Regions from separate parts of the Pseudomonas shirazica genome, predicted to be linked through region 1. Evidence: predicted binding sites of a transcription regulator. Region 1 holds the regulator's gene; each other region holds the start of a gene.

What was found. Region 1 encodes sigma-54, which starts transcription at its own class of promoters, with help from an activator protein. Its sites were predicted from a motif close to ANTGGCATNNANNTTGCTNT; they were not measured.
Region 2: a site for sigma-54 is predicted at 4,230-4,249, ahead of IMX18_RS05025 (flagellar basal body rod protein FlgF). Genes of this name have one in related genera too.
Region 3: a site for sigma-54 is predicted at 5,392-5,411, ahead of glnA (type I glutamate--ammonia ligase). Genes of this name have one in related genera too.
Region 4: a site for sigma-54 is predicted at 2,492-2,511, ahead of flhA (flagellar biosynthesis protein FlhA). Genes of this name have one in related genera too.

Annotation. Positions count from the first base shown of each region.
Region 1 is NZ_CP063456.1:4,266,531-4,274,413, forward strand. It holds gene IMX18_RS19665 (ATP-binding cassette domain-containing protein) at 1-46, opposite strand, end outside; gene IMX18_RS19670 (KpsF/GutQ family sugar-phosphate isomerase) at 295-1,269, shown strand; gene IMX18_RS19675 (KdsC family phosphatase) at 1,282-1,806, shown strand; gene lptC (LPS export ABC transporter periplasmic protein LptC) at 1,815-2,387, shown strand; gene lptA (lipopolysaccharide transport periplasmic protein LptA) at 2,374-2,898, shown strand; gene lptB (LPS export ABC transporter ATP-binding protein) at 2,899-3,624, shown strand; gene IMX18_RS19695 (RNA polymerase factor sigma-54) at 3,800-5,293, shown strand; gene hpf (ribosome hibernation-promoting factor, HPF/YfiA family) at 5,373-5,681, shown strand; gene ptsN (PTS IIA-like nitrogen regulatory protein PtsN) at 5,694-6,158, shown strand; gene rapZ (RNase adapter RapZ) at 6,161-7,015, shown strand; gene IMX18_RS19715 (HPr family phosphocarrier protein) at 7,035-7,307, shown strand; gene IMX18_RS19725 (superoxide dismutase) at 7,723-7,883, opposite strand, start outside.
Region 2 is NZ_CP063456.1:1,091,090-1,098,972, forward strand. It holds gene cheR (protein-glutamate O-methyltransferase CheR) at 1-290, shown strand, start outside; gene flgB (flagellar basal body rod protein FlgB) at 812-1,222, shown strand; gene flgC (flagellar basal body rod protein FlgC) at 1,225-1,668, shown strand; gene flgD (flagellar hook assembly protein FlgD) at 1,684-2,388, shown strand; gene flgE (flagellar hook protein FlgE) at 2,420-3,775, shown strand; gene IMX18_RS05020 (hypothetical protein) at 3,848-4,033, shown strand; gene IMX18_RS05025 (flagellar basal body rod protein FlgF) at 4,307-5,047, shown strand; gene flgG (flagellar basal-body rod protein FlgG) at 5,095-5,880, shown strand; gene flgH (flagellar basal body L-ring protein FlgH) at 5,931-6,626, shown strand; gene IMX18_RS05040 (flagellar basal body P-ring protein FlgI) at 6,639-7,748, shown strand; gene flgJ (flagellar assembly peptidoglycan hydrolase FlgJ) at 7,760-7,883, shown strand, end outside.
Region 3 is NZ_CP063456.1:5,659,559-5,667,441, forward strand. It holds gene IMX18_RS26075 (hypothetical protein) at 1-38, shown strand, start outside; gene ntrC (nitrogen regulation protein NR(I)) at 479-1,915, opposite strand; gene glnL (nitrogen regulation protein NR(II)) at 1,912-2,997, opposite strand; gene IMX18_RS26090 (cupin domain-containing protein) at 3,270-3,713, opposite strand; gene glnA (type I glutamate--ammonia ligase) at 3,888-5,294, opposite strand; gene thiI (tRNA uracil 4-sulfurtransferase ThiI) at 5,764-7,218, shown strand; gene typA (translational GTPase TypA) at 7,346-7,883, shown strand, end outside.
Region 4 is NZ_CP063456.1:1,140,941-1,148,823, forward strand. It holds gene fliQ (flagellar biosynthesis protein FliQ) at 1-173, shown strand, start outside; gene fliR (flagellar biosynthetic protein FliR) at 181-957, shown strand; gene flhB (flagellar biosynthesis protein FlhB) at 960-2,102, shown strand; gene flhA (flagellar biosynthesis protein FlhA) at 2,565-4,694, shown strand; gene flhF (flagellar biosynthesis GTPase FlhF) at 4,706-6,013, shown strand; gene fleN (flagellar synthesis regulator FleN) at 6,107-6,940, shown strand; gene fliA (RNA polymerase sigma factor FliA) at 6,937-7,677, shown strand; gene IMX18_RS05265 (chemotaxis response regulator CheY) at 7,781-7,883, shown strand, end outside.

The DNA of each region.
Region 1 (7,883 bases):
AGGTAACCCCCTTCAACTCGACCGCGTAGGCGCTATCCACACTCATCTAGACTCCTTGCTGGTGCAGCCTCGTCCTAATGGACGTCGGCCTCCATCTGGAAGGCACAAGCGCCCCTGGCAGGCCGAATAGCGGCGAACTATAGCACCGCTGACAGCGCCGCCCCAAGGTCGGCTAGCGAGTCGTTCAGCCCTGCGACAGGCTGGCGAGACATTCACCACGGCAATCGAAAGCGTGAGGGTTTCTTTCATTGCAGCTATAATCGCCGCCTTTTCATCAGGCATTGCTTTTTCGACATGAGCCAATCCAGCGAGCTGATCCAATCCGCCCAACGCACCCTGCGCCTGGAACTCGAGGCCGTAGAGGCCCTGCTGGCGCGCATCGACGACAATTTCGTCAAGGCCTGCGAACTGATCCTGGCCAGCAAGGGCCGGGTCGTCGTGGTCGGCATGGGCAAGTCCGGGCACATCGGCAACAAGATCGCCGCCACCCTGGCCAGCACCGGCACACCGGCATTTTTCGTGCACCCGGCCGAAGCCAGCCATGGCGACATGGGCATGATCACCCGCGATGATGTCATCCTTGCCCTGTCGAATTCCGGCAGCACCGCCGAAATCGTCACCCTGCTGCCGCTGATCAAGCGCCTGGGCATCAAGCTGATCAGTCTGACCGGCAACCCGGACTCGCCCCTGGCCCAGGCTGCCGAGGTCAACCTCGACGCCCGCGTCGAACAAGAGGCCTGCCCGCTGAACCTGGCCCCCACCTCCTCCACCACCGCATCGCTGGTGCTGGGCGACGCGCTGGCCATTGCCCTGCTCGAAGCCCGCGGCTTCACCGCCGAGGACTTTGCCTTCTCGCACCCGGGTGGTGCACTGGGCCGCCGCCTGCTGCTCAAGGTGGAGAACGTGATGCACGCCGGCGACGAACTGCCCCAGGTGCCCCGCGGCACCCTGCTCAAGGACGCACTCCTTGAAATGTCCCGCAAAGGCCTGGGCATGACCGTGATCGTCGAAGCCGACGGCAAGCTGGCCGGGATCTTCACCGACGGCGACCTGCGCCGCAGCCTGGACCGCAACATCGACGTCCACACCACCCTGATCGATCAGGTCATGACCGTGCACGGCAAGACGGCCCGCGCCGAAATGCTCGCGGCCGAGGCCCTGAAGATCATGGAAGACCACAAGATCGGCGCTCTGGTGGTGGTGGACCGCGAGGACCGCCCCACCGGCGCCCTGAACATGCACGACCTGCTGCGCGCCGGCGTGATGTAAAGGAGCGATGGAATGAACCAGGACCTCATGCAACGCGGCAAGGAAATCAAGCTGGCAGTGTTCGACGTGGACGGCGTGCTCACCGACGGGCGTCTGTACTTCCTCGAGGACGGCAGCGAGTTCAAGACCTTCAACACCCTCGACGGCCAGGGCATCAAGATGCTCATGGCCTCGGGCGTGACCACCGCGATCATCAGCGGGCGCAAGACCCCGGTGGTCGAGCGCCGGGCGAAGAACCTCGGCATCCCGCACCTGTACCAGGGCCGCGAGGACAAACTGGTGGTGCTGGACGGCCTGCTCGCCGAACTGGGCCTGAGCTATGCTCAAGTGGCCTACCTTGGCGACGACCTGCCCGACCTGCCGGTGATCCGCCGGGTCGCACTGGGCATGGCGGTGGCCAACGCCGCGCCGTTCGTTCGCCAGCACGCCCATGGCGTGACCCAGGCACGTGGCGGCGAAGGTGCGGCCCGTGAATTCTGCGAACTGATCATGCAGGCCCAGGGCACCCTGGACGCTGCCAACGCCAACTACCTGTAAGGCTGCCCATGTTCAGCAAGAAAGCCCGCAACATTGCGCTGCTCGCGGTGATCGCCGCCCTGCTGGTGGCGATCGGCTACTGGAATGTCAGCCCGGAAAGCTTCCTCGACAAGCCTGTGGCCCAGGTCGACGAAAGCGCCATCGACTACTACGCAGTCAACGCCCACAGCGTGCAGTTCCTGCCCGACGGCAAGCTGCAGTACGAAATGACCGCTGACAAGGTCGAACACCTGAAAGCCAGCGAAATCACCCTGCTGACCACGCCGGACCTGCACCTGTACCGCGGTACCGAATACCCGTGGCACGTACAGAGCACCCGCGCCGAGGTCAACCCGGACGGCAGCGAAGTCGAACTGATCGACAACGTACGGGTCGCCCGCACCGACGAAAAGCAGCGTGAAATGATCATTACCAGCTCACGCATGACCGTGTTCCCGCAGAAGCAATATGCGCAGACCGAGCAAGCCGTTAGAATCGACGGCGCCGGTGGCACAACTACGGGCAAAGGAATGAAAGCGTATTTGAAAGAAGGCAAGATGGACTTGCTCTCTAACGTAAGAGGACAGTATGAGGCTCGTTAAAACCCTCCCCCTTTTGCTCAGCCTGAGCGCAGCACTGGGAAGCGCGAGCGCCCTCGCCCTGCCGAATGACCGTGACCAGCCTATCCGCATCCAGGCCGATAACGCCCACCTGGACGACAAGCAGGGCGTGGCCACCTACACCGGCGACGTGATCATCACCCAGGGTTCGATGATGATCAAAGGCAACACCGTGACCATCACCCGTTCCGCCTCCGGCGACATCGACGTGGTGACCTCGGTGGGCAACCTGGCCTACTTCGAGCAGCAGCAGAGCGCAGCCAAGCCGGACAAGATGAAAGGCTGGGCGGTGACCATCCAGTACCAGTCGCAGAAGGACATGGTGATACTCACCGACCGCGCCAAGGTCGAGAACGAAGGCAACACCACCGAAGGCGAGAAGATCGTCTACAACACCCAGACCCAGGTGGCGACCGCCGGTCGTGGTGGCAACGTGACCTCGCCGCGTCAGCGTATCGACATGGTGATCCAGCCCAAGAAGAAGGCCGAGTAAATGGCAACCCTCAAAGCCCAGCACCTGGCCAAGAGCTACAAGGGGCGGCAAGTCGTACGTGACGTCAGCCTGTCTATCGACAGCGGCCAGATCGTCGGCCTGCTCGGCCCCAACGGCGCCGGCAAGACCACCTGCTTCTACATGATCGTCGGCCTGGTCCAGGCAGATCAGGGGCGCGTGCTGATCGACAACCTCGATGTCAGCCACCAGCCCATGCACGGTCGCGCCCGCGCGGGCATCGGCTATCTGCCGCAGGAAGCCTCGATCTTCCGCAAGCTGTCGGTGGCCGACAACATCATGGCCATCCTCGAGACCCGCAAGGAACTCGACCGCGACGGCCGGCGCAAAGAGCTGGAAAGCCTGCTGCAGGAATTCCACATCAGCCACATTCGCGACAACCTCGGCATGAGCCTGTCCGGTGGTGAGCGCCGCCGCGTGGAAATTGCCCGCGCACTGGCGACCGCACCCAAGTTCATCCTGCTGGACGAACCGTTTGCCGGTGTCGACCCGATTTCGGTCGGCGACATCAAGCAGATCATCCATCACCTCAAGGCCAAGGGCATCGGTGTACTGATCACCGACCACAACGTGCGTGAGACCCTGGATATCTGCGAAACCGCCTATATCGTCAATGATGGCCGACTGATCGCCGAAGGCGACGCCGAAACCATCCTGGCCAACGACCTGGTCAAAGAAGTTTACCTGGGCCACGAGTTCCGGCTCTGAGCCCGGCACGCGCCTGGAGTACTGGCAAATCGCCCTGGAACCTGGGGTAAAGTGTTACGGTACTCTAGGCAAACGCTACAATTTAAGGCATAAAACTTGCTTGATCTGGCGCCCCGGCGCCCTCGTGTAGTGGATGGCGCATGCGCGCCGGCGAACAAGGTATTAAGCCCCAGCCATGAAACCATCGCTCGTCCTAAAAATGGGCCAGCAACTGACGATGACACCGCAGTTGCAACAGGCCATCCGCCTGCTCCAGCTCTCCACCCTGGACCTCCAACAGGAAATCCAGGAAGCGCTGGAGTCGAACCCGATGCTCGAACGTCAGGAAGACGGCGACGACTTCGACAACAGCGACCCGATGGCGGACAACGCCGAGAACAAGCCGGCCGCCGAAGTCCAGGACAACAGCTTCCAGGAAAGCACCACCAGTGCCGACACCCTGGAAGACGGTGAATGGAGCGAGCGCATCCCCAACGAACTGCCGGTCGACACCGCCTGGGAAGACATCTACCAGACCAGTGCCAGCAGCTTGCCGAGCAACGACGACGACGAGTGGGACTTCACCACCCGCACATCGGCCGGCGAAAGCCTGCAAAGCCACCTGCTGTGGCAACTGAACCTGGCTCCGATGTCCGACACCGACCGCCTGATCGCCGTCACCCTGATCGACAGCATCAACGGCCAGGGCTACCTGGAAGACACCCTCGAGGAGATCTGCGCCGGTTTCGATCCGGAGCTGGATATCGAGCTGGACGAGGTCGAAGCGGTTCTGCACCGCATCCAGCAGTTCGAGCCAGCAGGCGTTGCCGCCCGCACCCTTGGCGAATGCCTGTTGCTGCAATTGCGTCAGCTGCCCGCCAGCACCCCGTGGATGACGGAAGCCAAGCGCCTGGTCACCGACTTCATCGACCTGCTCGGCAGCCGTGATTACAGCCAGCTGATGCGTCGCATGAAAATCAAGGAAGACGAGCTGCGCCAGGTCATCGAGCTGGTACAAAGCCTCAACCCGCGCCCCGGCTCGCAGATCGAGTCCAGCGAGCCCGAGTATGTGGTGCCCGACGTCATCGTGCGCAAGGACAGCGACCGCTGGCTGGTGGAGCTGAACCAGGAGGCCATTCCGCGCCTGCGCGTCAACCCGCAGTACGCCGGTTTTGTGCGCCGGGCCGACACCAGCGCCGACAACACCTTCATGCGCAACCAGCTGCAGGAAGCGCGCTGGTTCATCAAGAGCCTGCAAAGCCGCAACGAAACCCTGATGAAGGTGGCCACGCAGATCGTCGAGCACCAGCGCGGCTTCCTCGACCACGGCGACGAAGCGATGAAGCCGTTGGTACTGCATGACATTGCCGAAGCGGTGGGCATGCACGAGTCGACCATTTCGCGGGTAACCACGCAGAAATACATGCACACCCCGCGTGGCATCTACGAACTGAAATACTTTTTCTCCAGCCACGTCAGCACCTCCGAAGGCGGAGAATGCTCGTCTACGGCGATCCGCGCGATCATCAAGAAACTGGTTGCGGCGGAAAATCAGAAAAAGCCATTGAGTGACAGCAAGATCGCTGGTTTACTGGAGGCACAAGGCATCCAGGTAGCCCGTCGCACCGTCGCCAAATACCGCGAGTCCCTCGGCATCGCACCGTCGAGCGAGCGCAAGCGACTGATGTAGCCCCTGAGATGTGCCACAGCGTTTGTGGGGCAGGTGCAAGACCTGCCTCTTTATGCACGGGCAACAAAGGAGAAGCTGTATGCAAGTCAATATCAGTGGACAGCATGTAGAAGTCACCCAGCCACTGCGCGATTATGTGCTTGAAAAGCTCGCTCGCGTGGAAAGTCACTTCGACAAGATCACCAACGTGCAGGTCATCATGAAAGTCGAGAAGCTGCAGCAAAAGGTCGAGGCGACCTTGCAGATTCCCGGCGGCGAAGTGGTTGCCAACGCCGAACACGAAGACATGTATGCAGCGATCGACGCCTTGGCCGACAAGCTCGACCGCCAACTGAAAAAACACAAGGAAAAACAGCAAAGCCTGCTGCAAGGTGCAGCTGCCCGCTGATCCCCCTCATCCATGATCCGACTTGAAACCATCCTGACCCCCGGCCGTTCCCTCGTGAACGTGCCGGGCGGCAGCAAGAAGCGCGCCCTGGAAAAGGTCGCCACCGTCATCGCCGAACAAGTGCCCGAACTGGAGATGCAAGACGTCTTCGAAAAACTGGTCGCCCGGGAAAAACTCGGTTCGACCGGTTTCGGCAACGGCATCGCCATCCCGCACTGCCGGCTTGAAGGATGTTCCGCTCCGGTCAGCGCCCTGCTGCACCTGGAAGCGCCTATCGACTACGACGCCATCGATGGCGCGCCGGTGGACCTGCTGTTCGTCCTGCTGGTGCCAGAAGCCGCCACCGATGCCCATCTGGAATTGCTGCGCCAGATTGCCAGCATGCTCGATCGCAAGGAGGTCCGTGATCGCCTGCGTGCGGCCACCAGCAGCGAGGCCCTGTTCCAGGTTGTCCTGGACGTACAGAACGAGCACTGAACATGCGCCTGATCATCGTCAGCGGCCGGTCCGGCTCCGGCAAGAGCACCGCCCTCGATGTCCTGGAAGACAACGGTTTCTACTGCATTGACAACCTGCCCGCCGGGCTGCTGCCGCAACTGGCGGAAAATGCGCTGATCAACACCGAGTTGCAGCAACCCAAGGTCGCCGTGTCGATCGACGCGCGCAACTTGCCCAGCCACCTGACGCGTTTCCCCGAGTTGCTCGAAGAAGCCCGCGCCCGGCATATCCAGTGCGACGTGCTGTACCTGGATGCCGACGAAGACGTACTGCTCAAGCGTTTCTCGGAAACCCGCCGACGCCACCCGCTGACCAACGCCAACCGCTCGCTCGCGGAAGCGATCCGGGTGGAAAGCGAATTGCTGGGGCCGATTGCAGACCTGGCCGACCTGAAGATCGACACCACCAGCCTGAACCTGTACCAGCTGCGTGATTCGATCAAGCTGCGCCTGCTCAACCAGCCCGAGCCTGGCACCGCGTTCCTGGTCGAGTCGTTCGGTTTCAAGCGAGGAATGCCGGTCGATGCCGACCTGGTGTTCGATGTGCGCTGCCTGCCCAACCCTTACTGGAAGCCCGAGCTGCGTGAGCACTCCGGCCTCGACCAACCGGTGATCGACTACCTGGCCGCACAGCCGGATGTCGAAGAGATGTTCAACGACATTTCCAGCTACCTGCTCAAGTGGCTGCCCCGCTTCGCTGCCAGCAACCGTGCCTACGTCACCATTGCCATTGGCTGCACCGGCGGCCACCACCGCTCGGTGTACATCACCGAACGCCTTGGCCAGTTGTTGCAGCAATCCCTGAAAAACGTCCAGGTCCGCCACCGCGACCTCTAGCCCAAGGATCCGCCCCACGATGCCCGCCCGTGAAATCACCATCATCAACAAGCTGGGTCTGCATGCCCGGGCGGCAGCCAAGTTCGTCGGCGTTGCCGGCCGCTTCCCCTGCCAGGTCAGGGTTGGCCGTGCGCCGGACAAGCTGGTGGATGGCAAGAGCATCATGGCGGTGATGATGCTGGCGGCCGGCAAAGGCACCCAGGTGCACCTGCATACCGAAGGCGAGCAGGACGACGATGCCATGGCAGCGCTGGTCGAACTGATCAACAATTATTTCGACGAAGGCGAATAAAGTTCGCAGGCCCGCACGGTCCGTGTGGGAACAGCTTTTTTGCACAAAAAAGCCTTTAGGAGATTGCCCAGTCCTTTTGGCTGCGCTGTCGCGTAGAGAACTGAATCCGCAAGCGGTACGCGTACCCTGTGGGAGCGGCTTTAGCCGCGAAGAATCCAACGCGGTGCATGGCACCGGCTGCGCCGATGTTCGCGGCTAAAGCCGCTCCCACAGCGAAGCCGGTGAACACCCCATCATCCGGCGCAAACCGATGAACATCCCCAAGCGGGCCAGGCCAGGTCCAACCAGGCGAAGCCGCGCGCCAATAGCAACGCAGTGCCTGCCAGCAACAGCAAAGTCCCGAGCGCCAGGCGAAACAGGCGAAACAGGCGCACGCGGCTGACAGACATCATCTGGGAGCGCATACCGGGGAGACTCACTTCAGGGTTTCGAGGTAGCGGCGCTCCACTTCCGCCCAGTCAATGACGTTGTAGAAGGCACCGATGTATTCCGGACGACGGTTCTGGTACTTCAGGTAGTAGGCATGCTCCCACACGTCCAGGCCGAGGATCGGCGTGTTGCCGTGCATCAGCGGGC
Region 2 (7,883 bases), 2.6 Mb from region 1:
AGGGGCCGGGGCGCTGGGCGGTCAAGCCGGCGATTCGCAGCCGCGTCGAGTTCCGCTCGTTCAACCTGCTCGACAGCTATGCCAGCCTGGGCAAGTTCGATGTGGTGTTCTGCCGTAACGTGCTGATCTATTTCTCGGCGCAGGTGAAGAAGGACATCCTGTTGCGTATCCACAGTACCTTGAAACCGGGTGGGTATCTGTTCCTCGGGGCTTCCGAGGCGCTGAACGGGTTGCCGGACCATTATCAGATGGTGCAGTGCAGTCCGGGGATCATCTACCAGGCGAAGTAGGGGCGGGGTCAAGGTTTGTTGCGTCTGTGAGATCGAGCGCCGCCCGCGCGGCGCTTCGCGGGACAAGCCCGCTCCCACATTTGTTGCAGCGTGCCAAACCTGTCAGGCCATGGTTGTCAGCCTTGTTGCCTTGACGCGGTTTCCGGGCTGGCGCTACAGCCGTCTCGCCAGTCTCAAACACTTCACCAAGGCGGGCAACGCCTATCTCACAGGCATGGCCACGTTGCAACAAATGTGGGGGCGGGCTTGTCCCGCGAAGCGCCGCGCGGGCGGCGCTCGATCTCATAGGCGCAACACCTCTATCGCAAAACACTGACGTCAATTTTTTGTTTTGCCGCTTTTGCCGCCCAGCAATTGCCGCTTTCGCGCCCGAAGGCGGAAGGCCTTTGCCGCTTTTCTGGCATCACTCTGACAGCACCTTGCCCTGCAAGCCCGTATTTCCGGGCTTTCTGTTGGTTGGCACAGCCCTTGCTATACCTTGCCCAACGATATTCCGGTCAACCTCCGAAGGTTTCCCCGACATGAGCATCAGCTTCGACAAGGCGCTTGGTATTCACGAAAAGGCCCTGGGCTTCCGCGCCCAGCGTGCCGAAGTGCTGGCCAACAACATCGCCAACGCCGACACGCCCAACTACAAGGCGCGCGACATGGACTTTGCCTCGGTGCTCGCTGCCGAGAGCGACAAGCAGCAGAGTGGCGGCCGTTTCAGCCTCGATCGTACCAACAGCCGCCATATCGAGGCCGAGGGCCTGGCCATGGCCGACGATACCCTCAAGTACCGCACACCAACGCAGCCGTCGATCGACCAGAACACCGTGGACGCGCAGATCGAGCAATCGAACTACACCGAAAACGCCGTCGGCTTCCAGGCCAGCTTCACCTTGCTCAACAGTAAATTCAAAGGGCTGGTTTCGGCCCTGCGGGGAGAATGATCATGTCCCTTTCCAGCGTCTTCAACATTGCCGGTAGCGGCATGAGTGCGCAGAACACGCGCCTGAACACCGTTGCTTCCAACATCGCCAACGCCGAGACCGTGTCTTCGAGCATCGATCAGACCTACCGCGCCCGCCACCCGGTGTTCGCCACCACCTTCCAGGACGCACAGGCCGGCGGCAGCCAGTCGCTGTTCGAAGACCAGGGCGAAGCAGGGCAGGGCGTGCAGGTAAAAGGCATCGTCGAGGATCAGAGCAATCTGGAGGCCCGTTACGAGCCCAACCACCCGGCGGCGAACAAGGACGGCTACGTCTACTACCCGAACGTCAACGTGGTTGAAGAGATGGCTGACATGATCTCCGCCAGCCGCGCGTTCCAGACCAACGCCGAGCTGATGAATACGGCCAAGGCCATGATGCAGAAGGTCCTGACCCTCGGTCAGTGATAAGGAAACCAGAGCATGGCAATCGATACCAACGGTGTGAACCTCAACGACGTGCTCGCGGCGTCGGGTGTAGGCACCAGCACCAAGAAGACCACGGACACCGCATCCAAGACCGGCAACGACTCGCTCGGCAAGGACGCGTTCCTGCAGTTGCTGGTCACCCAGATGCAGCACCAGAACCCGCTGGACCCACAGGACAACGGTGAGTTCGTTGCCCAGTTGGCGCAGTTCAGCAGCCTGGAAGGCATTACCTCGCTGAACGAATCGGTCAACTCCATCACCAGCGCCATGGCCTCGTCCCAGGCCCTGCAGGCGTCGTCGCTGGTCGGGCGTTCGGTGGTAGTGCAGAACGACAAGGCCGTGGTCGACACCGCAGAAAGCTTCAATGCGCAGTTCGTCGTGCCGCAAGCCATCGGCGAAGCGAAGATCACCATCAAGGACAAGGACGGCAATACCGTCAAGACCATCGAGCTGGGCGAGCAGAAAGCCGGTTACGCCGATTTCATCTGGGACGGTACCAACAGCAGTGGTGAGAAAGTCGATCCTGGTACTTACACCTTCACTGCCACCACCACGGTGGATGGCAAGTCGGTGCAGATGAACACGCTGTTGCCAGCCAAGGTGACCAGCGTCAGTTTCAGTGCCGCCGGCGAAATGGTGCTCAACCTCGCCGGTGTTGGCAAAGTGTCCCTCTCCGACGTGCAAACCATCGGTATCTAAGGCCCGCTAGAGCGGCAAAAGGAGCGAATTCATGTCTTTCAATATCGGCCTTAGCGGTCTGTACGCAGCAAACAAGCAACTGGATGTCACCGGCAACAACATCGCCAACGTCAACACCAATGGCTTCAAGTCGTCGCGTGCCGAGTTCGCCGATGTCTATGCAGGTTCCAACCGCCTGGGTGTTGGCAAGAACCAGGTGGGTAACGGCGTGCGCCTGGCAGCGGTTTCCCAGCAGTTCACCCAGGGTGACGTCAACACCACCGGCAACGTGCTGGATATGGGGATCCAGGGGCAGGGCTTCTTCGTGCTGTCCGATAACGGCTCGCGCGTGTACACCCGTGCGGGTGCTTTCCAGGCCAGCAAGGACAACTTCGTGGTTACCTCGGACGGCCTGCGCCTGCAGGGCTATGCCGCCGACTCGACTGGCAAGATCCAGAAGGGCGTGCTGACCGATTTGCAGATCGATACGTCGGCGCTGCAGCCAAAGGCAACATCGCTGATCGACCAGGGCATCAACCTGAATTCTTCGGCCGCCGACATCCCGTTGGAAGTGGACGATGGCACTGGCGTGATGGTGCCGAACCTGCCGTTCGATCCTTCCGATCAGACGACTTACACCAAGTCTTTCCCGACCAAGGTGTACGACAGCCAGGGTAACGAGCACACCATGGAGCAGTTCTATCGCAAGACTGGCACCAATGAGTGGACCATGTACACCCTGGTCGATGGGCGCAACCCGTTTTCCCCATCCTCCACCGTGCCGCTGACTGGCACCATCAGCTTCAATAGCGATGGCTCGGTCAAGAGCATGACTGCGGACAATACCGGGCACCCGGCGGGCTCGTCGTTCACCGTGACCAACAATACCTTCACCATGACTGGCTGGGTGCCGGCGGTGGAGGATTCTGCGGGTAACTGGATCTCCAATGGCGCGGTAGGCAATGCCGATGGCATGCGCCTGGCGATGAACAGCACCACTTCCTACAACACCGAGACCGCGCGCATGTCGCAGTCTCAGGACGGCTACGCGACCGGTATCCTGTCGAGCCTGAGCATCGACTCGACGGGTGTGCTGTTCGCCAGCTTCAGCAACCAGCAATCCCGCGCCATTGGCCAGGTGGCCCTGGCCAGCTTCGCCAACGAGCAGGGCCTGCAGCAGATTGGTGGTACCCGCTGGACCGAAACCTACACCTCCGGCATCCCAGGCATCGATGCACCGAAGACAGGTACCCTGGGCAGCGTCGAGTCCAACGCGCTGGAAGGCTCGAACGTGAACCTGACTCAGGAATTGGTCGAGCTGATCAAGGCGCAGAGCAACTACCAGGCGAACGCCAAGACTATCTCCACTGAAAGCACCATCATGCAGACCGTCATCCAGATGGCCTGATGGTTGCTGGCTGAGTGTATGTGGGCGAACCCCTTTGTCATGAAGGGGGTCGTCGTCTTTGCCGGAGGGGTCATGAAAAGGCTGGTTGTCACATTGGTCGCTGCTTTCTGCCTGTACCAGGCCCAGGCCGGTACCGCGCCCTGGTGGCGCTGGGAAAGCCAGGTGGACGGGCGCCTGGTCTGCTCGCAATGGCCGCCGGGGGATGGCTGGAAGAAGTTCGCCGGCCCCTACAGCAACGGCGCTTGCCGCGAGCCTTGAATAAACCTGTACTGGCCTCTTCGCGGGTAAACCCGCTCCACAGGTGTCGCGCTGTGCCTGTGGGAGCGGGTTCACCCGCGAAGAGGCCGGTACAGGTTTGCCGTCATCGGCAACCAAGCGCCGGATAACCGGCGTCCAACACGTCGACTGCCCCCTCGAAAGCCCGTATCCACGGGCTTTTTCATGATTTCGCAAAGTTGGTTCGGAACTTGCTTTCTAGCTCGCATAGCAACGGCGAGCGGCAAACGACCGCCAGTGCAATGGAGGATGACTGTGGACAAGATGCTTTACGTGGCCATGACCGGCGCGAGCCAGAATGCGCTGGCCCAGAAGGCGCACGCCAACAACCTGGCGAACATTTCCACCAACGGTTTCCAGCGAGACCTGGAGCAGGCCCGCTCGATGCCGGTGTTCGGCGACAGCTTTCCGTCGCGCGCCTTTGCCATGACCGAGCGCCCGGCCACCGACTTCAGCGAAGGTCCGATGGTGGAAACCGGCCGCGATCTGGATGTGACGGTGACCGGCAAGGGCTTCATCGCCGTGCAGGCGCCCGATGGCAGTGAAGCCTACGTACGCACCGGCAGCCTGAACATCGATGCCCTTGGTGTGCTGCGTGCCGGCAACGGCATGCCGGTGATCGGCAACGGCGGCCCGATTGCGATTCCGCCAGAGCAGAAGGTCGAAGTCGGCGCCGATGGCACCATCAGCATCCGCTCCATGGGGGAAGACCCGCGCGTGATGGCCGAAGTCGACCGCATCAAGCTGGTCAACCCCGATACCAAAGGCCTGACCAAGGGCCTGGATGGCCTGATCCATACCCGCGACGGCCAGCCGGCAGACGCCGACGTCAACGTGCGGGTGGTGTCGGGCTTCCTGGAAGGCAGCAATGTCAACGCCGTGGAAGAAATGACCTCGGTGCTGGCGCTGTCCCGTCAATTCGAACTGCACGTGAAGATGATGAACGCGGCCAAGGAAGGCGACGAAGCCATGGCGCGTGTTTTGCAAATCGGCTAATCACTTTTGAACGAGTGCCGTAAAACAGGCGCACGAGGAGAACTTACATGCTTCCGGCTCTTTGGGTCGCTAAAACCGGCCTGTCCGCCCAGGACACCAACCTGACGGTCATCTCCAACAACCTGGCCAACGTCTCGACCACCGGCTTCAAGCGTGATCGCGCCGAGTTCCAGGACTTGCTGTACCAGATCAAACGCCAGCCGGGCGCGCAGTCCACCCAGGACAGCGAGCTGCCTTCCGGCCTGCAGGTCGGTACTGGTGTGCGCATCGTCGGCACCCAGAAGAACTTCCAGACCGGCAGCCTGCAAACCACGGAAAACCCGCTGGACATGGCGGTCAACGGCCGTGGTTTCTTCCAGGTATTGCAGCCGGACGGCACCGTTTCGTATACCCGTGACGGTACCTTCCACCTGAACTCCGACGGCCAGATCGTCACCGCCAACGGTTTCGCCCTGGAACCTGCCATCGTCGTGCCGAACGACGCGCAGACCTTCACCGTCGGCCAGGACGGCACCGTGTCTATCACCACCGCCGGCAACCCGGCTGCGCAGGTGATCGGCAACATCCAGACCGCCGACTTCATCAACCCGGCCGGCCTGCAGGCGATTGGCGACAACCTGTTCCTCGAAACCGCCGCCAGTGGCGCGCCGCAAGTCGGCACCCCGGGCCTGAACGGTTTCGGCACCACCCTGCAGCAGACCCTGGAAAACTCCAACGTCAGCACCGTGGAAGAGCTGGTGAACATGATCACTACCCAGCGTGCCTACGAGATGAACTCCAAGGTCATTTCCACGGCTGACCAGATGCTGTCGTTCGTTACTCAACAGCTCTGAAGCAGGCAGCTCTAACCCCGTCACTCCGTTGCACCCGTGAGGTAAGCGTCATGAATCGTCTGTTGTCCGTTTTCGCCCTGGGGGGGGCGGTGTTGCTGGCAGGTTGCGTCGCGCCGACGCCCAAGCCCAACGACCCGTACTACGCGCCGGTACTGCCGCGCACCCCGTTGCCGGCAGCGGCCAACAACGGTTCGATCTACCAGGCCGGCTTCGAGCAGAACCTGTACAGCGACCGCAAGGCGTTCCGGGTGGGTGACATCATCACCATCACCCTCAACGAGCGCACATCGGCCAGCAAGAACGCCGGCTCGCAGATCCAGAAAAACAGCAACGCCAACATCGGCCTGACATCGTTGTTCGGCACTACGCCGAACACCAACAACCCGTTCGGCAGTGGTGACCTGTCGCTGGAGGCCGGCTACAGCGGCGAGCGCGCCACCAAGGGCGACAGCAAGGCCACTCAGGGCAACACCCTGACCGGTTCCATCACCGTGACCGTGGCCGAAGTGCTGCCCAACGGCATCATCGCCGTGCGCGGCGAGAAATGGCTGACCCTGAACACCGGCGAAGAGCTGGTGCGCATCGCCGGCATGATCCGCGCCGACGACATCGCCACCGACAACACCGTGCCGTCCACTCGCGTGGCCGACGCGCGCATCACCTATTCCGGTACCGGCTCGTTCGCCGATGCCAGCCAGCCCGGGTGGCTGGACCGCTTCTTCATCAGCCCGCTTTGGCCTTTCTGAGTACGGATGACCATGTTCAACGTGAGGCAGCTGATTGCCGCAACCCTGCTCCTGTCCTGTGCCTTCGGCGCCCAGGCCGAGCGCCTGAAGGACATCGCCAGCATTTCTGGCGTGCGCTCCAACCAGCTGATCGGTTACGGCCTGGTGGTGGGGCTCAATGGCACGGGTGACCAGACCACCCAGACGCCGTTCACCCTGCAGACCTTCAACAACATGCTGTCGCAGTTCGGCATCAAGGTGCCGGCCGGCTCCGGCAACGTACAGTTGAAAAACGTTGCGGCAGTGTCGGTGCATGCCGACCTGCCGGCGTTCGCCAAGCCAGGCCAGGTGGTGGACATTACCGTGTCCTCGATCGGTAACTCCAAGAGCCTGCGCGGCGGCAGCCTGCTGATGACCCCGCTCAAGGGTATCGACGGCAACGTCTATGCCGTGGCCCAGGGTAACCTGGTGGTGGGCGGCTTCGATGCCGAGGGCCGTGACGGTTCGAAGATCACCGTCAACGTTCCGTCGGCCGGTCGTATCCCTGGCGGTGCTACCGTCGAGCGTGCAGTGCCGAGCGGCTTCAACCAGGGCAACAGCCTGACCCTGAACCTCAACCGCCCCGACTTCACCACTGCCAAGCGCATCGTCGACAAGGTCAACGACCTGCTCGGCCCGGGCGTGGCCCAGGCCGTGGACGGCGGTTCGGTACGGGTCACTGCGCCGATGGACCCGAGCCAGCGCGTGGACTACCTGTCGATCCTCGAGAACCTCGAGATCGACCCGGGCCAGGCGGTCGCCAAGGTCATCATCAACTCGCGCACCGGCACCATCGTCATTGGCCAGAACGTCAAGGTGTCGCCGGCCGCGGTGACCCACGGCAGCCTGACCGTGACCATTACCGAAGACCCGATCGTCAGCCAGCCGGGGCCGTTCTCCAATGGGCAGACCGCCGTGGTGCCGCGCTCGCGGGTCAACGCCGAGCAGGAAGCCAAGCCGATGTTCAAGTTCGGCCCGGGCACCACGCTGGATGAAATCGTCCGTGCGGTGAACCAGGTGGGCGCAGCGCCCAGCGACCTGATGGCCATCCTCGAAGCCCTGAAACAGGCCGGCGCCCTGCAGGCCGACCTGATCGTGATCTGAGGACGGCGCGGATGAACAGCAAAAGCCTGGTTTCCGGCAGCGCCGACAGCGGCGCCTACACCGACCTCAACCGCCTGAGCTCGCTCAAGCATGGCGATCGCGACAGCGACGCCAACGTGCGCAAGGTGGCCCAGG
Region 3 (7,883 bases), 1.4 Mb from region 1:
CTGGGCGCTGGCGGTTGCAGGTGAAACTGCACGAATAAAAGAGGGGATATCCCGGCCTGCCTGTACCAGGGTCCCCGAAAGGGGTACTGCGTATAAAGGGGGGATGGCCCGGCCTGCCTGTACCGAGGTCCCCAAAACTGGCGATGTTGCGAATAAAAGAGGGGTTCACCCGGCCTGCCTGTACCAGGGCCCCCGAAACTGGATATGTATTGTTTATTGCAGGGGGCGTGCCAGTTTTGAAAAGCCCGTGAATCTGGGCTTTCAGGGTGAATTGGCCGTTTTTTGAGGGGATTTGTGCCTTAGTGAGGTGCATCGGGCACAGGATCGGTGCATCGAAGGGCTGAAATGTTTGGGGCCGCTTTGCGGCCCATCGCGACACAAGGCCGCTCCTACAGGGGATCGCATTCTCCTGTAGGAGCGGCCTTGTGTCGCGATGGGCTGCGCAGCAGCCCCAGAGAACTATGGGTTTACCTGGAACTCAGTGCTCGTCACCTTCCTCATCATCGCCCCCCGCCACATTCATCCCCAGTTCCTTGATCTTGCGCGTCAGGGTGTTGCGTCCCCAACCCAGCAACAGTGCCGCATCGCGCCGACGGCCAGCCGTGTGCTTGAGGGCTGTCTCGATCATGATCCGCTCGAAGCTCGGCACTGCGCTGTCCAGCAGGCTGGTCTGCCCACGCGCCAACGCCTGGTCGGCCCACTGGCGCAGGGCCTGCTCCCAGTTGGTTACCGGTGCGGCGTCCTGTGGCAGGTTCAGCAGCTCCGGCGGCAGGTCGCCGATCAGCACTTCGCGGCTGGAGGCCATCACGGTGATCCAGCGGCAGGTGTTCTCCATCTGCCGTACGTTGCCCGGCCACGGCAGATTGCGAATGAATTCCTCGGTTTCCGGCTTGAGGATCTTCGGCTCGACCGCCAGTTCCTGGGCGGCGCGGGCGAGGAAGTGGCGGGCGAGGGCAGGGATATCTTCGCGGCGGTCGGCCAGCCGCGGAATGTGGATGCGGATCACGTTCAGGCGGTGGAACAAGTCCTCGCGGAACTTGCCGGCCTGCACCAGCGACTCCAGGTTCTGGTGAGTGGCGGCGATGATGCGCACATCGACCTTGACCGGTACGTGGCCGCCCACGCGATAGAACTCGCCATCGGCCAGCACTCGCAGCAGGCGGGTCTGTGTGTCGGCGGGCATGTCGCCGATCTCGTCGAGGAACAGGGTGCCGCCGTCGGCCTGCTCGAAGCGCCCTCGGCGCAGGTTGGCGGCGCCGGTGAAGGCGCCCTTTTCATGGCCGAACAGCTCGGACTCCATCAGGTCCTTGGGGATGGCTGCCATGTTCAGGGCGATGAACGGTGAGGCCGCACGCGGGCTGTGGCGGTGCAGGGCGTGGGCCACCAGCTCCTTGCCGGTACCGGACTCACCGTTGATCAGCACGGTGATGTTGGAGTGGCTGAGGCGGCCGATGGCGCGGAACACCTCCTGCATTGCCGGTGCTTCACCGATGATTTCCGGGGTGCGCGCCAGACTCTGCGGCACATCCAGCCCTTGTTGCTCCTGGGCGTGCTGGTTGGCGCGCTTGACCAGCGAGACCGCCTCGTCCACATCGAATGGCTTGGGCAGGTACTCGAATGCACCGCCCTGGTACGACGCAACGGCGCTGTCCAGGTCGGAGTGGGCGGTCATGATGATGACCGGCAGGCGCGGGTGCTGCTCACGGATCTGTGCCAGCAGGTCGAGGCCGCTGGTGCCCGGCATGCGGATGTCGGAAATGATCACGTCAGGTTGCTGGCGTGCCAGGCGGCCCATGACGCCATCGGCGCTATCGAAGCTCTGGGTGGTCATGCCTTCCTGTTGCAGGGCTTTTTCCAGGACCCAGCGGATGGAGCGATCATCGTCGACGATCCATACGGTTTCACTTCGGCTCATGAGGCGGTGGCTCCTTGTTCCAGGGGCAGGTAGATCGAGAATGCGGTGTGGCCTGCATGGCTTTCACACTCGATCAGGCCCTGGTGCTGGCTGATGATGTTCTGGGTAATGGCCAGGCCCAGCCCGGTACCGTCCGGGCGACCGCTGACCATGGGATAGAAAAGGGTGTCCTGCAGTTCCGGCGGGATGCCCGGGCCGTTGTCGATGATCTCCACCCTCGCCACAAGGCGATGGCGCACATGGCCGATGGTGAACTGGCGCAGGGCACGGCTGCGCAGGGTGATGCGGCCCAGGCGCAGTTCGTTCTGCGAACTGATCGCCTGCATGGCATTGCGCACGATGTTGAGCACGGCCTGGATCATCTGCTCGCGGTCGACCAATACGTCAGGCAGGCTGGGGTCATAATCGCGCACCAAAGTGATGCAACCCTGGCTTTCGGCCTCGACCAGGCTGCAGACCCGCTCAAGCACTTCGTGGATGTTGGTCATGGCCAGCGACGGCAGCTTGTTCGAGCCGAGCATGCGGTCGACCAGGTTACGCAGGCGATCGGCTTCCTCGATGATCACGTTGGTGTAGTCGCGCAGGCCTTCTTCAGGCAGCTCGCGAGCCAGCAGCTGAGCTGCGCCGCGAATGCCGCCGAGGGGGTTCTTGATTTCATGGGCCAGGCCGCGTACCAGCATCTTTGTGGTTTCCTGCTTGCTCAGCTGGGCCTCTTCCTTGGTGATGCGCAGCAGCCGGTCGCGCGGGTGCACCTCGAGCAGCAGCAGGGTCTGGCCCTGGTGCAGGATCGGCGTAACCGCGTAGTCGACGGTGATGGTCTGCCCGGTCAGCGAGGTGAGCTGCGCTTCGCGCTTGGTGAACGGATGCGCCTGCTCGACCGCCTGGCGCAGCGAGCTGAGCGCTTCGGTCGACTCGGTGAACAGCTCGCTGATGAACTGCCCATGGCTGCGCTGGCCACTCACTGCCAGAAGCATTTCCGCGGCCGGGTTCATGTACTCCAGGCGCAGCTCGGCGTTGAGCAGCAGCGTGGCGGTGGTCAGGTTGTCCAGAAGTAGACGGTGCTGGGCATCGCTGATGGTCATAGGGCGTCGTCGACCTCTTTTGGCGCGTGTCGGGCATGGGCGCGGCCATGGTCGGGCGCGCGGTGGATCCGCTGATTCCAGTCTTTGGGCAAAAAATGCAAGAACCAAACCAAGGCTCCGAAAAGAAGCGGAATTTGCCGATAAAGCCCTGGAAACGGGAAAATTCGCACCAGAATGAACTGATTAAACGGTTCATGTGATCGCTTTTGGGGTGCATTCGGGGGCGTTAGTCCACAGCGCGCACCAATATGGAGCATAGGTGGTTTCAGGGTTTATCGCACAGTTGGCGGGCATTCGGCTTCTGGCGTTGAAAACGCAAGGTCTTCATTGCTTGCGTGGAACACCATGACAGTGGCGGGCTGCCCAGTGGTGTGCCCGCGGTGCACTTCCCCTTGAAGTTCGGCCAGCGTCTGGCCTGCAACCAGGCTTGTCCGCTTGCCGTCGCGGGTTTCCACCTCGAGTCGTCCCTCGGTCAGATAGCCTAGATTGAGCGCCTGGTGACAGTGCCAGCCAAGGGTGGTGTGGGCGGGAATGCTGACTTTCACAAGCGACAGCACTGGTCGTCCTTCGGGGTAATCGAGATAGGGAGTACCGTCCCAACTGCCGGTGGCGCGGTGAAGCACCTGTGACGTTGCCTGGCCTGGCGCGGTGCCATTGCTGGCGCAGCCGGTGAGGAGGGCGGATACGGTAATCATTGCAGGTAGAAGTTTGCGCATGGCGTGATGTCCTTTGACTGAAGGGACGCCTACCCTGCGTGCTGAGGGGGGCGGCGAAATGTCAGCGGCATCTGCCGGTTCTGTATGAAATCGAGGACGCAGCCACGGAAACGAAAACGGCCTCCCGAAGGAGGCCGTTCGTGATCATGTCATCGGCGCGAGGCGCCGATCAGATCAGCAGCTGTAGTACAGCTCGTATTCCAGCGGGTGAACGAAGGTGCGGACCTTGATTTCTTCTTCGCTCTTCAGCTCGATGAAGGCATCGATGAAGTCGTCGGAGAACACGCCGCCCTTGGTCAGGAACGCACGGCCCTTGTCCAGCTCTTCCAGAGCTTCCTTCAGGCTGCCGCAAACCTGCGGAATGTCCTTGGCCTCTTCAGGCGGCAGGTCGTACAGGTTCTTGTCGGCAGCATCGCCTGGGTGGATCTTGTTCTGGATACCGTCCAGGCCGGCCATCAGCAGGGCCGCGAAGGCCAGGTATGGGTTGGCCGATGGGTCCGGGAAGCGAGCTTCGATACGGCGGGCTTTCGGGCTGCCGACGTAAGGAATACGGATCGAGGCGGAACGGTTGCGAGCCGAGTAGGCCAGCATTACCGGGGCTTCGAAGCCTGGGACCAGACGCTTGTAGGAGTTGGTCGACGGGTTGGTGAAGCCGTTCAGGGCCTTACCGTGCTTGATGATACCGCCGATGAAGTACAGGGCGGTGTCGGACAGGCCGGCATAGCCTTCACCCGAGAAGGTGTTCTTGCCGTCTTTCCAGATCGACATGTGCACGTGCATGCCCGAGCCGTTGTCGCCGTACAGTGGCTTCGGCATGAAGGTAGCGGTGCGGCCGTAGGCGTCGGCAACGTTGTGCACGACGTACTTCAGCGCCTGTACTTCGTCAGCCTTCTTCACCAGGGTGTTGAACTTGACGCCGATTTCGTTCTGGCCGGCAGTCGCCACTTCGTGGTGGTGAACTTCGACGGTCTGGCCCATTTCTTCCAGTGCGTTGCACATGGCAGTACGGATTTCGTGGTCGTGGTCGAACGGCGGAACCGGGAAGTAGCCGCCCTTCACGCCTGGACGGTGGCCTTTGTTGCCGCCTTCCACGTCAGCGCCGGTCATCCACGAGCCTTGCTCGGAGAAGATCTTGAACATCGAGCCGGAGATGTCCGACTGGAACTTCACTTCGTCGAAAATGAAGAACTCTGGCTCCGGGCCTGCGAATACGGTGTCACCGATGCCGGTGCTCTTCAGGTACTCTTCGGCGCGCTTGGCGATGGCGCGAGGGTCACGATCGTAGCCCTGCATGCTCGACGGGTCGACGATGTCGCAGGTGATGATCAGGGTCGGCTCTTCGGTGAACGGGTCCAGTACGGCAGTTTCGTCGACCGGCATCAGGATCATGTCGGAGGCTTCGATGCCTTTCCAGCCAGCGATGGAGGAACCGTCGAACATCTTGCCGACTTCGAAGAAGTCGTCTTCCAGTGCATCACGCGCCGGCATGGTCACGTGGTGCTGAGTGCCTTTGGTGTCCGTGAAACGCAGATCAATCCACTTGACGTCATGATCTTTGATGAGTTGAACCGACTTCGACATGTTGTCCTCCGGATGGTCTAGAGCGCGGTGGGCCGCTGCCCTGGAAAAAGGGTGTTGCCGGGCGCGGATAGTCGGCCAAGCTTACCTGCCTCACAAGGGAGCAAATTGCATGCCAGTGCCCGAAAATGGCGAGGGCGGGATAAAAGGGGGCGTTTGCGGGCATCTGGGGGTGGGTTGCTGGGGAGAAGTGCACTCTTAAGATGCGAATTTTGGTAGCGGTGCACCAATAGTGTGCATTGCTTGAGTTGTGTGCTTTCTTTGAGGGCCTCATCGCCGGCAACCAGCTCCCACAGGTAGGGCGCAGGTCTTGAGAACTGTGGATAGCCTGTGGGAGCTGGCTTGCCGGCGATGAGGCCGGTGCAGGCAATATAAATCCGACCTTCTGTACAAAAGTTGGTCAAATCCTGAGCAATTTCCGCTATAATTCGCGCCCCTCATTTTCGGCAGGCCCTGCGCGCGCTGTTAACCAATGAAACTTATCGTCAAAGTCTTCCCAGAAATCACCATCAAGAGCCGGCCGGTGCGCAAGCGCTTCATCCGCCAGCTCGGCAAGAACATCCGCAACGTGCTCAAGGACCTCGATCCTGAGCTCGTGGTCGATGGTGTCTGGGACAATCTCGAAGTGGTCACCCGCGTCGAAGACGAAAAGGTCCAGCGCGAGATGATCGAGCGCCTCACCTGCACCCCGGGTATCACCCACTTCCTGCAGGTAGAGGAATACCCGCTCGGCGACTTCGATGACATCGTCGCCAAGTGCAAGCAGCACTTCGGCCACCTGCTGGCCGGCAAGCACTTCGCCGTGCGCTGCAAGCGCGGTGGTCACCACGACTTCACCTCTATGGACGTCGACCGTTACGTCGGCAGCCAGCTGCGCCAGCAGTGCGGCGCCGCCGGCATCGAGCTGAAGAACCCGGAAGTGCTGGTGCGCATCGAAATCCGCGACCAGCGCCTGTACGTGATCCATAACCAGCACCAGGGCATCGGCGGCTACCCGCTGGGCGCCCTGGAGCAGACACTGGTACTGATGTCCGGTGGCTTCGACTCGACCGTGGCGGCTTATCAGATGATGCGCCGCGGCCTGATGACCCACTTCTGCTTCTTCAACCTCGGTGGCCGTGCCCACGAGCTGGGCGTGATGGAAGTGGCTCACTACCTGTGGAAGAAGTTCGGCAGCAGCCAGCGCGTGCTGTTCATCAGCGTGCCGTTCGAGGAAGTGGTCGGCGAGATTCTGAACAAGGTCGACAACAGCTACATGGGCGTGACCCTCAAACGCATGATGCTGCGTGGTGCCGCGCACATGGCCGACCGCCTGGAGATCGATGCCCTGGTCACCGGCGAAGCGATTTCCCAGGTGTCCAGCCAGACCTTGCCGAACCTGTCGATCATCGACTCGGCCACCGACAAGCTGGTGCTGCGCCCCCTGCTGGCCAGCCACAAGCAGGACATCATCGACCAGGCCTACGCGATCGGCACTGCCGACTTCGCCAAGCACATGCCAGAATACTGCGGCGTGATCTCGGTAAACCCGACCACTCACGCCAAGCGCCACCGCATGGAGCATGAAGAGAAGCAGTTCGACATGGCCGTGCTGGAGCGCGCCCTGGAACGCGCCCGGTTGATCTCCATCGACCATGTGATCGACGAACTGGGCAAGGACATCGAAATTGAGGAAGTGACCGAGGCGCTGCCCGGCCAGATCGTTATCGACATTCGTCACCCCGATGCCCAGGAAGACGAACCTCTGGTGCTGGACGGTATCGAAGTCCAGGCCATGCCGTTCTATGCCATCAACAGCAAGTTCAAGCAGCTGGATGCCAACCGCCAGTACTTGCTGTATTGCGACAAAGGTGTGATGAGCCGTCTGCACGCACACCACCTGCTCAGTGAGGGACATGCCAATGTGCGTGTTTATCGTCCGGCATAAGACGCCAGGGCTGTATGGCGGCAGCATCCGCCATCGCCCTCCCGACCACCGGGCCCGCTGAGCCTCAAACCATACATATTCGCCGCCTACACTGGCGGCAACCGAATCCTCTGATCGAGATACAGTTGTGATCGAAAATCTGCGTAACATCGCCATCATCGCCCACGTTGACCATGGTAAAACCACCCTGGTCGACAAACTCCTGCGCCAGTCCGGCACCCTGGAGCGTAACGAGCTCAACGACGAGCGCGTGATGGACTCCAACGACCAGGAAAAAGAGCGCGGCATTACCATCCTGGCGAAAAACACCGCCATCAACTGGAACGGCTACCACATCAACATCGTCGACACCCCCGGCCACGCCGACTTCGGTGGCGAGGTTGAGCGTGTAATGTCGATGGTCGACTCCGTGCTGCTGCTGGTCGATGCCCAGGACGGCCCGATGCCGCAAACCCGCTTCGTGACCAAGAAGGCTTTCGAAGCTGGCCTGAAGCCGATCGTCGTGATCAACAAGGTTGACCGCCCGGGCGCGCGTCCTGACTGGGTTCTGGACCAGATCTTTGACCTGTTCGACAACCTCGGTGCCACCGATGATCAGCTGGACTTCCAGGTTGTCTACGCTTCGGCCCTGAACGGCATCGCCGGTCTGGACCACACCGACATGG
Region 4 (7,883 bases), 2.7 Mb from region 1:
TGGTGGTGGCCATGTTCCAGGCCGCCACCCAGATCAACGAACAGACCTTGAGTTTCCTGCCGCGCCTGCTTGTAATGCTGGTCACGCTGATCATCGCCGGGCCGTGGCTGGTGCAGAAGTTCATGGAGTACTTCACCAGTCTCTATACCAACATTCCTCAGCTGATCGGTTGACGCGCCGATGCTGGAGCTGACCGACACGCAGATCGGCACCTGGGTCGCGACCTTCATCCTGCCGTTGTTCCGGGTGACGGCGGTGCTGATGACCATGCCGATCTTCGGCACCCGTATGCTGCCGGCGCGGGTGCGCCTGTACGTGGCAGTGGCCATCACGGTGGTGATCGTCCCGGCCCTGCCGCCCTTGCCCGAGTTCGACCCGTTGAGCCTGCGCGGCCTGCTGCTGTGTGCCGAGCAGGTCATCGTCGGGGCGTTGTTCGGGTTGTCGTTGCAGTTGCTGTTCCAGGCTTTCGTGATCGCAGGCCAGATCGTCGCGGTGCAGATGGGTATGGCCTTCGCATCGATGGTCGACCCGGCCAACGGCGTCAACGTCGCGGTGATCAGCCAGTTCATGACCATGCTGGTGAGTGTGCTGTTCCTGCTGATGAACGGCCATCTGGTGGCGTTCGAGGTACTGACCGAAAGCTTCACCACCTTGCCGGTAGGCAACGCGCTGGTGGTCAATCAGTTCTGGGAGCTGGCGGGGCGCCTGGGTTGGGTATTCGGTGCCGGCCTGCTGCTGATCCTGCCGGCTATCGCCGCGCTGCTGGTGGTGAACATCGCTTTTGGCGTAATGACGCGTGCCGCGCCGCAGTTGAACATTTTCTCCATCGGTTTTCCGCTGACCCTGGTCATGGGCATGTTCATTTTCTGGGTCGGCCTGGCCGACATACTTTCCCATTACCAGGCATTGGCCAGCGAAGCGCTGCAATGGCTGCGTGATCTGGCAAGGGCGCGCTGAGCATGGCGGAAAGCGAAAGCGGTCAGGACAAGACAGAAGAACCCACCGACAAGCGCAAGCGCGATGCCCGCGAGAAAGGCGAGATCGCGCGTTCCAAGGAGCTGAACACGGTGGCGGTGACCTTGGCCGGCGCCGGTGGCCTGCTGGCGTTCGGCGGCCACCTGGCCGAGACACTGCTGGCGATCATGCGCATGAACTTCAGCCTGACCCGCGACTTCATCGTCGATGAACGTGCCATGGGTGCCTTCCTGCTGGCCTCGGGCAAGATGGCCATCTGGGCGGTGCAGCCGATCTTGATCCTGTTGTTCGTGATTTCCTTCGTCGCGCCGATAGTCCTGGGCGGTTTCCTGTTCTCCGGTAGCCTGCTGCAGCCGAAATTCAGCCGCATGAATCCCCTGTCGGGGATCAAGCGCATGTTCTCGATGAACGCCTTGACCGAGCTATTGAAGGCGCTCGCCAAGTTTTTCGTGATCCTGGTCGTGGCGGTGGTGGTGCTGGTCAACGACCGCCAGGCGCTGCTTGCGATCGCCAATGAGCCGTTGGAGCAGGCGATCATCCATAGCCTGCAGGTGGTGGGCTGGAGTGCGTTGTGGATGTCGGCCGGGCTGCTGTTGATTGCGGCGGCGGACGTGCCGTTCCAGCTGTGGCAGACGCACAACAAGCTGAAGATGACCAAGCAGGAAATCAAGGACGAATACAAGGACAGCGAAGGCAAGCCCGAGGTCAAGCAGCGTATTCGCCAGCTTCAGCGTGAGGCTTCGCAGCGGCGCATGATGGCGGCTGTGCCCGAAGCCGACGTGATCATCACCAACCCGACGCATTATGCGGTGGCCTTGCAATACGACCCTGAGAAAGGCGGGGCAGCGCCGTTGCTGCTGGCCAAGGGGACGGATTTCATTGCCCTTAAGATTCGCGAGATTGGGGTGGAGCACAAGGTCCAGATCCTCGAATCGCCGGCGTTGGCGCGGGCGATCTACTACTCCACCGAGCTCGAGCAGGAAATCCCTGCCGGGCTTTACCTGGCGGTGGCGCAGGTGCTGGCCTATGTGTTCCAGATCCGCCAGTACAGGGCGGGCAAGGGCAAGCGGCCAGAGCCGCTGAAGGACGACCTGCCGATTCCGCCGGACCTGCGTCGCGACAGTTGACCGGTGTTCGCCATGCCATTTCAGCGCCTGTGAAATCGAGCGCCGCCCACGCGGCGCTTCGCGGGGCAAGCCCGCTCCCACATTTGTTGCAACGTGCCAAACCTGTCAGGCCATGGTTGCCTGCCTTGGTGGGATGACTGGATTTCTGAGTTGGCATTGCTGCTGCATCACCTATCTCAAGCCCTGCACCCCGGCTGACAACACCTCTCCCACAGGCATGGCCACGTTGCAACAAATGTGGGAGCGGGCTTGTCCCGCGAAGCGCCGCGCGGGCGGCGCTCGATTTCATAGGCGCAGAAAGCGTCAAGGCGAACACCCGCGAAGCGCCGCGCGGGCGGCGCTCGATCTCGCAGGCGATAAAACCCTCAGGGTGAACACCATCGAGCAAAGTTGGAAAGCTTCTTGCAATGCCAGCGCCAGGCGCCCCCTGTGCGTCAAAGTTTTGCATCAAGAGGACTCGCGGTGGATCGCACTCAGTTAATCAGCAACGCCCGTAACAACCTGGCCGGGCTCGGTCGGGGCAACCTGGGTGTGCCGCTGTTGCTGCTGGTGATGTTGGCAATGATGATGTTGCCGATACCGCCGTTCCTGCTCGATGTGTTCTTCACTTTCAACATCGCCCTGTCGATCGTGGTCCTGCTGGTCTGCGTCTACGCCCTGCGCCCGCTCGACTTCGCCGCGTTCCCCACCATCCTGCTGGTGGCCACGCTGTTGCGCCTGGCCCTGAACGTGGCCTCCACCCGGGTTGTGATGCTGCATGGCCAGGAGGGGCACGGCGCCGCCGGCAAGGTGATCCAGGCCTTCGGCGAGGTGGTGATCGGCGGTAACTACGTGGTCGGTGCCGTGGTGTTCGCCATCCTCATGATCATCAACTTCGTGGTGGTGACCAAGGGTGCCGGGCGTATCTCGGAAGTGAGCGCGCGTTTCACCCTCGACGCCATGCCCGGCAAGCAGATGGCCATCGACGCCGACCTCAACGCCGGCCTGATCGACCAGGCCCAGGCCAAGCACCGTCGTGCCGAAGTGGCGCAGGAGGCGGAGTTCTACGGTTCGATGGACGGTGCCAGCAAGTTCGTCCGCGGTGACGCCATCGCCGGCCTGCTGATCCTGTTCATCAACCTGATCGGCGGCATGCTGATCGGCATGCTGCAGCACGGCATGAGCTTTGGCGATGCCGGCAAGGTGTACGCCTTGCTGACCATCGGTGACGGTTTGGTGGCGCAATTGCCATCACTGCTGCTGTCGACCGCTGCCGCGATCATGGTTACCCGCGCCTCGGGCTCCGAGGACATGGGCAAGCTGATCAACCGGCAGATGTTCGATTCGCCCAAGGCCCTGGCGGTGTCCGGCGCGCTGATGATCGTTATGGGCCTGGTGCCGGGCATGCCGCACGTGGCCTTCCTCAGCCTTGGCCTGCTGGCCGGGGGTGGCGCGTACCTGGTGTGGAAGAAACAGCAGAAGGCCAAAGCGCAGGCGCTGCAGGAAGCGCAGCGCCAGCAGGACCTGCTGCCATCGCCACAACGCGCGCTGGAAACCAAGGAGCTGGGCTGGGACGACGTCACACCGATCGACATGATTGGCCTGGAGGTCGGCTACCGGCTGATCCCGCTGGTCGATCGCAACCAGGGTGGCCAGTTGCTGGCGCGGATCAAGGGTGTGCGCAAGAAGCTGTCGCAAGACCTGGGCTTCCTCATGCCCACCGTGCACATCCGCGACAACCTTGACCTGCAGCCCAGCGCCTATCGCCTGACCCTGATGGGGGTGATCCTGGCCGAAGCCGAGATCTACCCGGATCGCGAACTGGCAATCAACCCGGGGCAGGTGTTCGGTACCCTCAACGGCATTGCCGCGCGTGACCCGGCGTTTGGCCTTGAAGCCGTGTGGATCGATGTCGGCCAGCGCTCCCAGGCGCAGTCGCTGGGCTACACCGTGGTCGACGCCAGTACCGTGGTGGCCACCCACCTGAACCAGATTCTGCAGAAGCACTGCCACGAGCTGATCGGCCATGAAGAGGTCCAGCAACTGCTGCAGGTGTTGGCCAAGGCATCGCCTAAACTTGCAGAAGAGCTGGTGCCGGGTGTCATTTCGTTGTCGGGCCTGCTCAAGGTGCTGCAGGCGCTGTTATCGGAACAGGTACCCGTACGCGATATCCGCAGTATCGCCGAGGCGATCGCGAACAACGCCGGCAAGAGTCAAGATACCGCCGCGCTGGTGGCGGCGGTGCGCGTCGGATTGTGTCGCGCCATCGTGCAAAGCATTGTCGGCGTTGAGTCGGAGCTGCCAGTGATTACCCTGGAGCCAAGGTTGGAACAGATTTTGCTCAATAGTCTGCAAAGGGCCGGGCAAGGTCAGGAAGACGGTGTTCTTCTGGAGCCGAGCATGGCCGAGAAGCTGCAGCGTTCGCTGATCGAGGCGGCCCAGCGCCAGGAAATGCAGGGCCAGCCGGCCATCCTCCTGGTCGCCGGCCCGATCCGCGCCATGCTGTCGCGTTTCGGCCGCCTGGCTGTACCGAATTTGCATGTTCTGGCGTATCAGGAAATACCGGACAACAAGCAAGTCACCATCATTGCCACCGTGGGCCCTAACGGCTGAGGTAGGGGATAATGCAAGTTAAGCGATTTTTCGCCGCCGATATGCGTCAGGCCATGAAACTGGTCCGTGATGAGCTGGGCGCCGATGCCGCCATCATCGGCAACCGTCGCATCGCCGGCGGTGTCGAGCTGACGGCCGCGCTGGACTACAAGCTGTCCGCCCTGGCCCCCCGTGTGCCCAACGCCGAACTGGAAGAAGAGCTGCGCAAGACCCATACGCGCATCGCCACTGCCCAGGCCGAGCTGGGCCACCGCCAGGATAGCAGCGACAACAACCGCCAATTGTTCGCCGGGCAGTCGCTGACCGCCGCCGAGCCGTTGATCGAACCGCATGTCGATGTTCCCGAGGCTGCTGCAGCGCCTGCGTCGGCGCCGGTCGACCCGCGCCTGTTCGATGCCATGCGCTCCGAGCTGTCGGGCCTGCGCGAGCTGCTGGAAGTGCAGCTCGGCTCGCTGGCCTGGAACCAGCTGCAAGGCAGCAAGCCGCAGCAGGCCACCGTCTGGCGCCGGCTGCAGCGTATCGGCCTGTCCGGGCCGATCGCCCGTGAGCTGCTGGACCTGACTGCCGAGATCGACGAGCCACGCCAGGCCTGGCGCATGTTGCTTGCGCATCTGGCGCGGATGATCGAAATCCCCGAGGTCGAGCCGATCGAAGAGGGTGGGGTGATTGCCATGGTCGGCCCGGCCGGCATGGGCAAGACCACCACCCTGGCCAAGCTGGCCGCCCGCTACGTGCTCAAGTACGGCGCGCAGAACCTGGCGCTGGTGAGCATGGACAGCTTCCGCATTGGCGCCCAGGAGCAGCTCAAGACCCTGGGCCGCATCCTCAACGTGCCGGTGACCTACGTCGACCCGGGCCAGTCGCTTGCTGCGGCGCTGGAGCCGCTGCTGCGCAAGCGCGTGGTGCTGATCGATACCGCCGGCCTGCAGGCCAGCGACCCGGCCCTGCGCATGCAACTGGATACCCTGGCCGGGCGTGGCATTGCCGCGAAGAACTACCTGGTGCTGGCCACCACCAGCCAGAAGCAGGTGCTGACCGCCGCCTACCACAGCTACAAGCGCTGCGGCCTGGCCGGTTGCATCCTGACCAAACTCGATGAAACGGCGAGCCTTGGCGATGTGCTGAGCCTTGCCATCAGTCATGAACTGCCAGTGGCCTACCTGACCGACGGGCCGCGCATTCCTGACGACCTGCACCTGCCTCGGGGGCACCAGTTGGTCTCCCGCGCGGTCAATGTGCAGCAGCAGGACGAGCCCAGCGAAGAGGCCATGGCCGATATGTTCGCTGATCTCTATCACAACCCACGGCGAGCGGGTTGATGATGAAATGTGTGCAAGGTAGCTATGCCAAGGGGTACGCAGAATTGCCCTACGTGTGGCCTGAGTCCCAGCGAGACAAGGTAAAGAACAGACATGGGTAGCATGCATCCCGTACAGGTGATCGCCGTGACCGGTGGCAAAGGTGGCGTCGGCAAGACTAACGTTTCAGTGAACCTGTCCCTGGCGCTGGCCGAGCTTGGCCGCAGGGTCATGCTGCTCGACGCCGACCTGGGCCTGGCCAATGTCGACGTGCTGCTGGGCCTTACCCCCAAGCGGACCCTGGCCGATGTCATCGAAGGGCGCTGCGAGCTGCGCGACGTGATGTTGCAGGGCCCCGGTGGTGTGCGCATCGTGCCGGCTGCCTCGGGCACGCAGAGCATGGTGCACCTGGCCCCGGCCCAGCATGCCGGGCTGATCCAGGCGTTCAGCGAAATCGGCGACAACCTCGACGTGCTGGTGATCGACACTGCGGCCGGTATCGGTGATTCGGTGGTCAGCTTCGTCCGCGCCGCCCAGGAAGTGCTGCTGGTGGTATGCGATGAACCCACCTCGATCACCGATGCCTACGCCCTGATCAAGCTGCTCAATCGCGACTACGGCATGAACCGTTTCCGCGTGCTGGCCAACATGGCGCAGAGCCCGCAGGAAGGCCGTAACCTGTTCGCCAAGCTGACCAAGGTCACCGACCGTTTCCTCGACGTTGCCCTGCAGTATGTGGGCGCTGTGCCGTATGACGAGTGTGTGCGCAAGGCGGTGCAGAAGCAGCGTGCCGTGTACGAAGCCTTCCCACGCTCCAAATGCGCGCTGGCCTTCAAGGCGATAGCCCAGAAGGTCGACAGCTGGCCGCTGCCGGCCAACCCGCGTGGCCATCTGGAGTTCTTTGTCGAGCGTCTGGTGCAACCCACCAGCGCGGGTCCAGTGCTATGAACGCCAGCGGTTTCAAGATGTACAGCCGAGCGTCGAAAGACGCCCAGTACGAGCTGATCGAACGCTACGCCCCGCTGGTCAAGCGCATCGCCTACCACCTGCTGGCGCGGCTGCCGGCCAACGTGCAGGTCGAGGACCTGATCCAGGCCGGCATGATCGGCCTGCTGGAAGTGGCCAACAAGTACGACGCCAGCAAGGGCGCCAGCTTTGAAACCTACGCCGGCATCCGCATCCGCGGGGCCATGCTGGACGAAGTGCGCAAGGGCGACTGGGCACCGCGTTCGGTGCACCGCAACACCCGCATGGTCAGCGACGCGATGCGTGCGGTTGAAGCCAGAACCGGCCGTGACGCTAAAGATCATGAAGTTGCTGCCGAACTCCAATTGAGTCTCGATGATTACTACGGGATCTTGAACGATACCCTGGGCAGCCGCCTGTTCAGCTTCGACGACCTGTTGCAGGACGGCGAGCACGAAGGGCTGCATGAGGATGGCGCCAGTGGCCAGGTAGAACCTGCGCGCGGCCTGGAGGACGAGCGCTTCCAGGCCGCCCTGACCGAGGCCATCTCCAACCTGCCGGAGCGTGAGCGCCTGGTGCTGGCGCTGTACTACGACGAAGAGCTGAACCTCAAGGAAATCGGTGAGGTGCTGGGGGTCAGCGAGTCGCGGGTCAGCCAGTTGCACAGCCAGTGTGCCGCGCGCCTGCGCAGCCGCCTGGGGGAATGGCGGGCGCGTTGAGCCCGCTGTCGTTGCAGTCGTTTTCTACGTTGTACCGAATTGTGAATGCGCGCTCGGGGCCGAGCGCGTTTGAGACTGCTTGGAGGTCTACTTGAACAAAGACATGAAAATCCTCATCGTTGACGACTTTTCGACGATGCGGCGGATCATCAAGAACCTGTTGCGTGACCTGGGCTTCACCAACACCGAAGAAGCCGATGACGGCA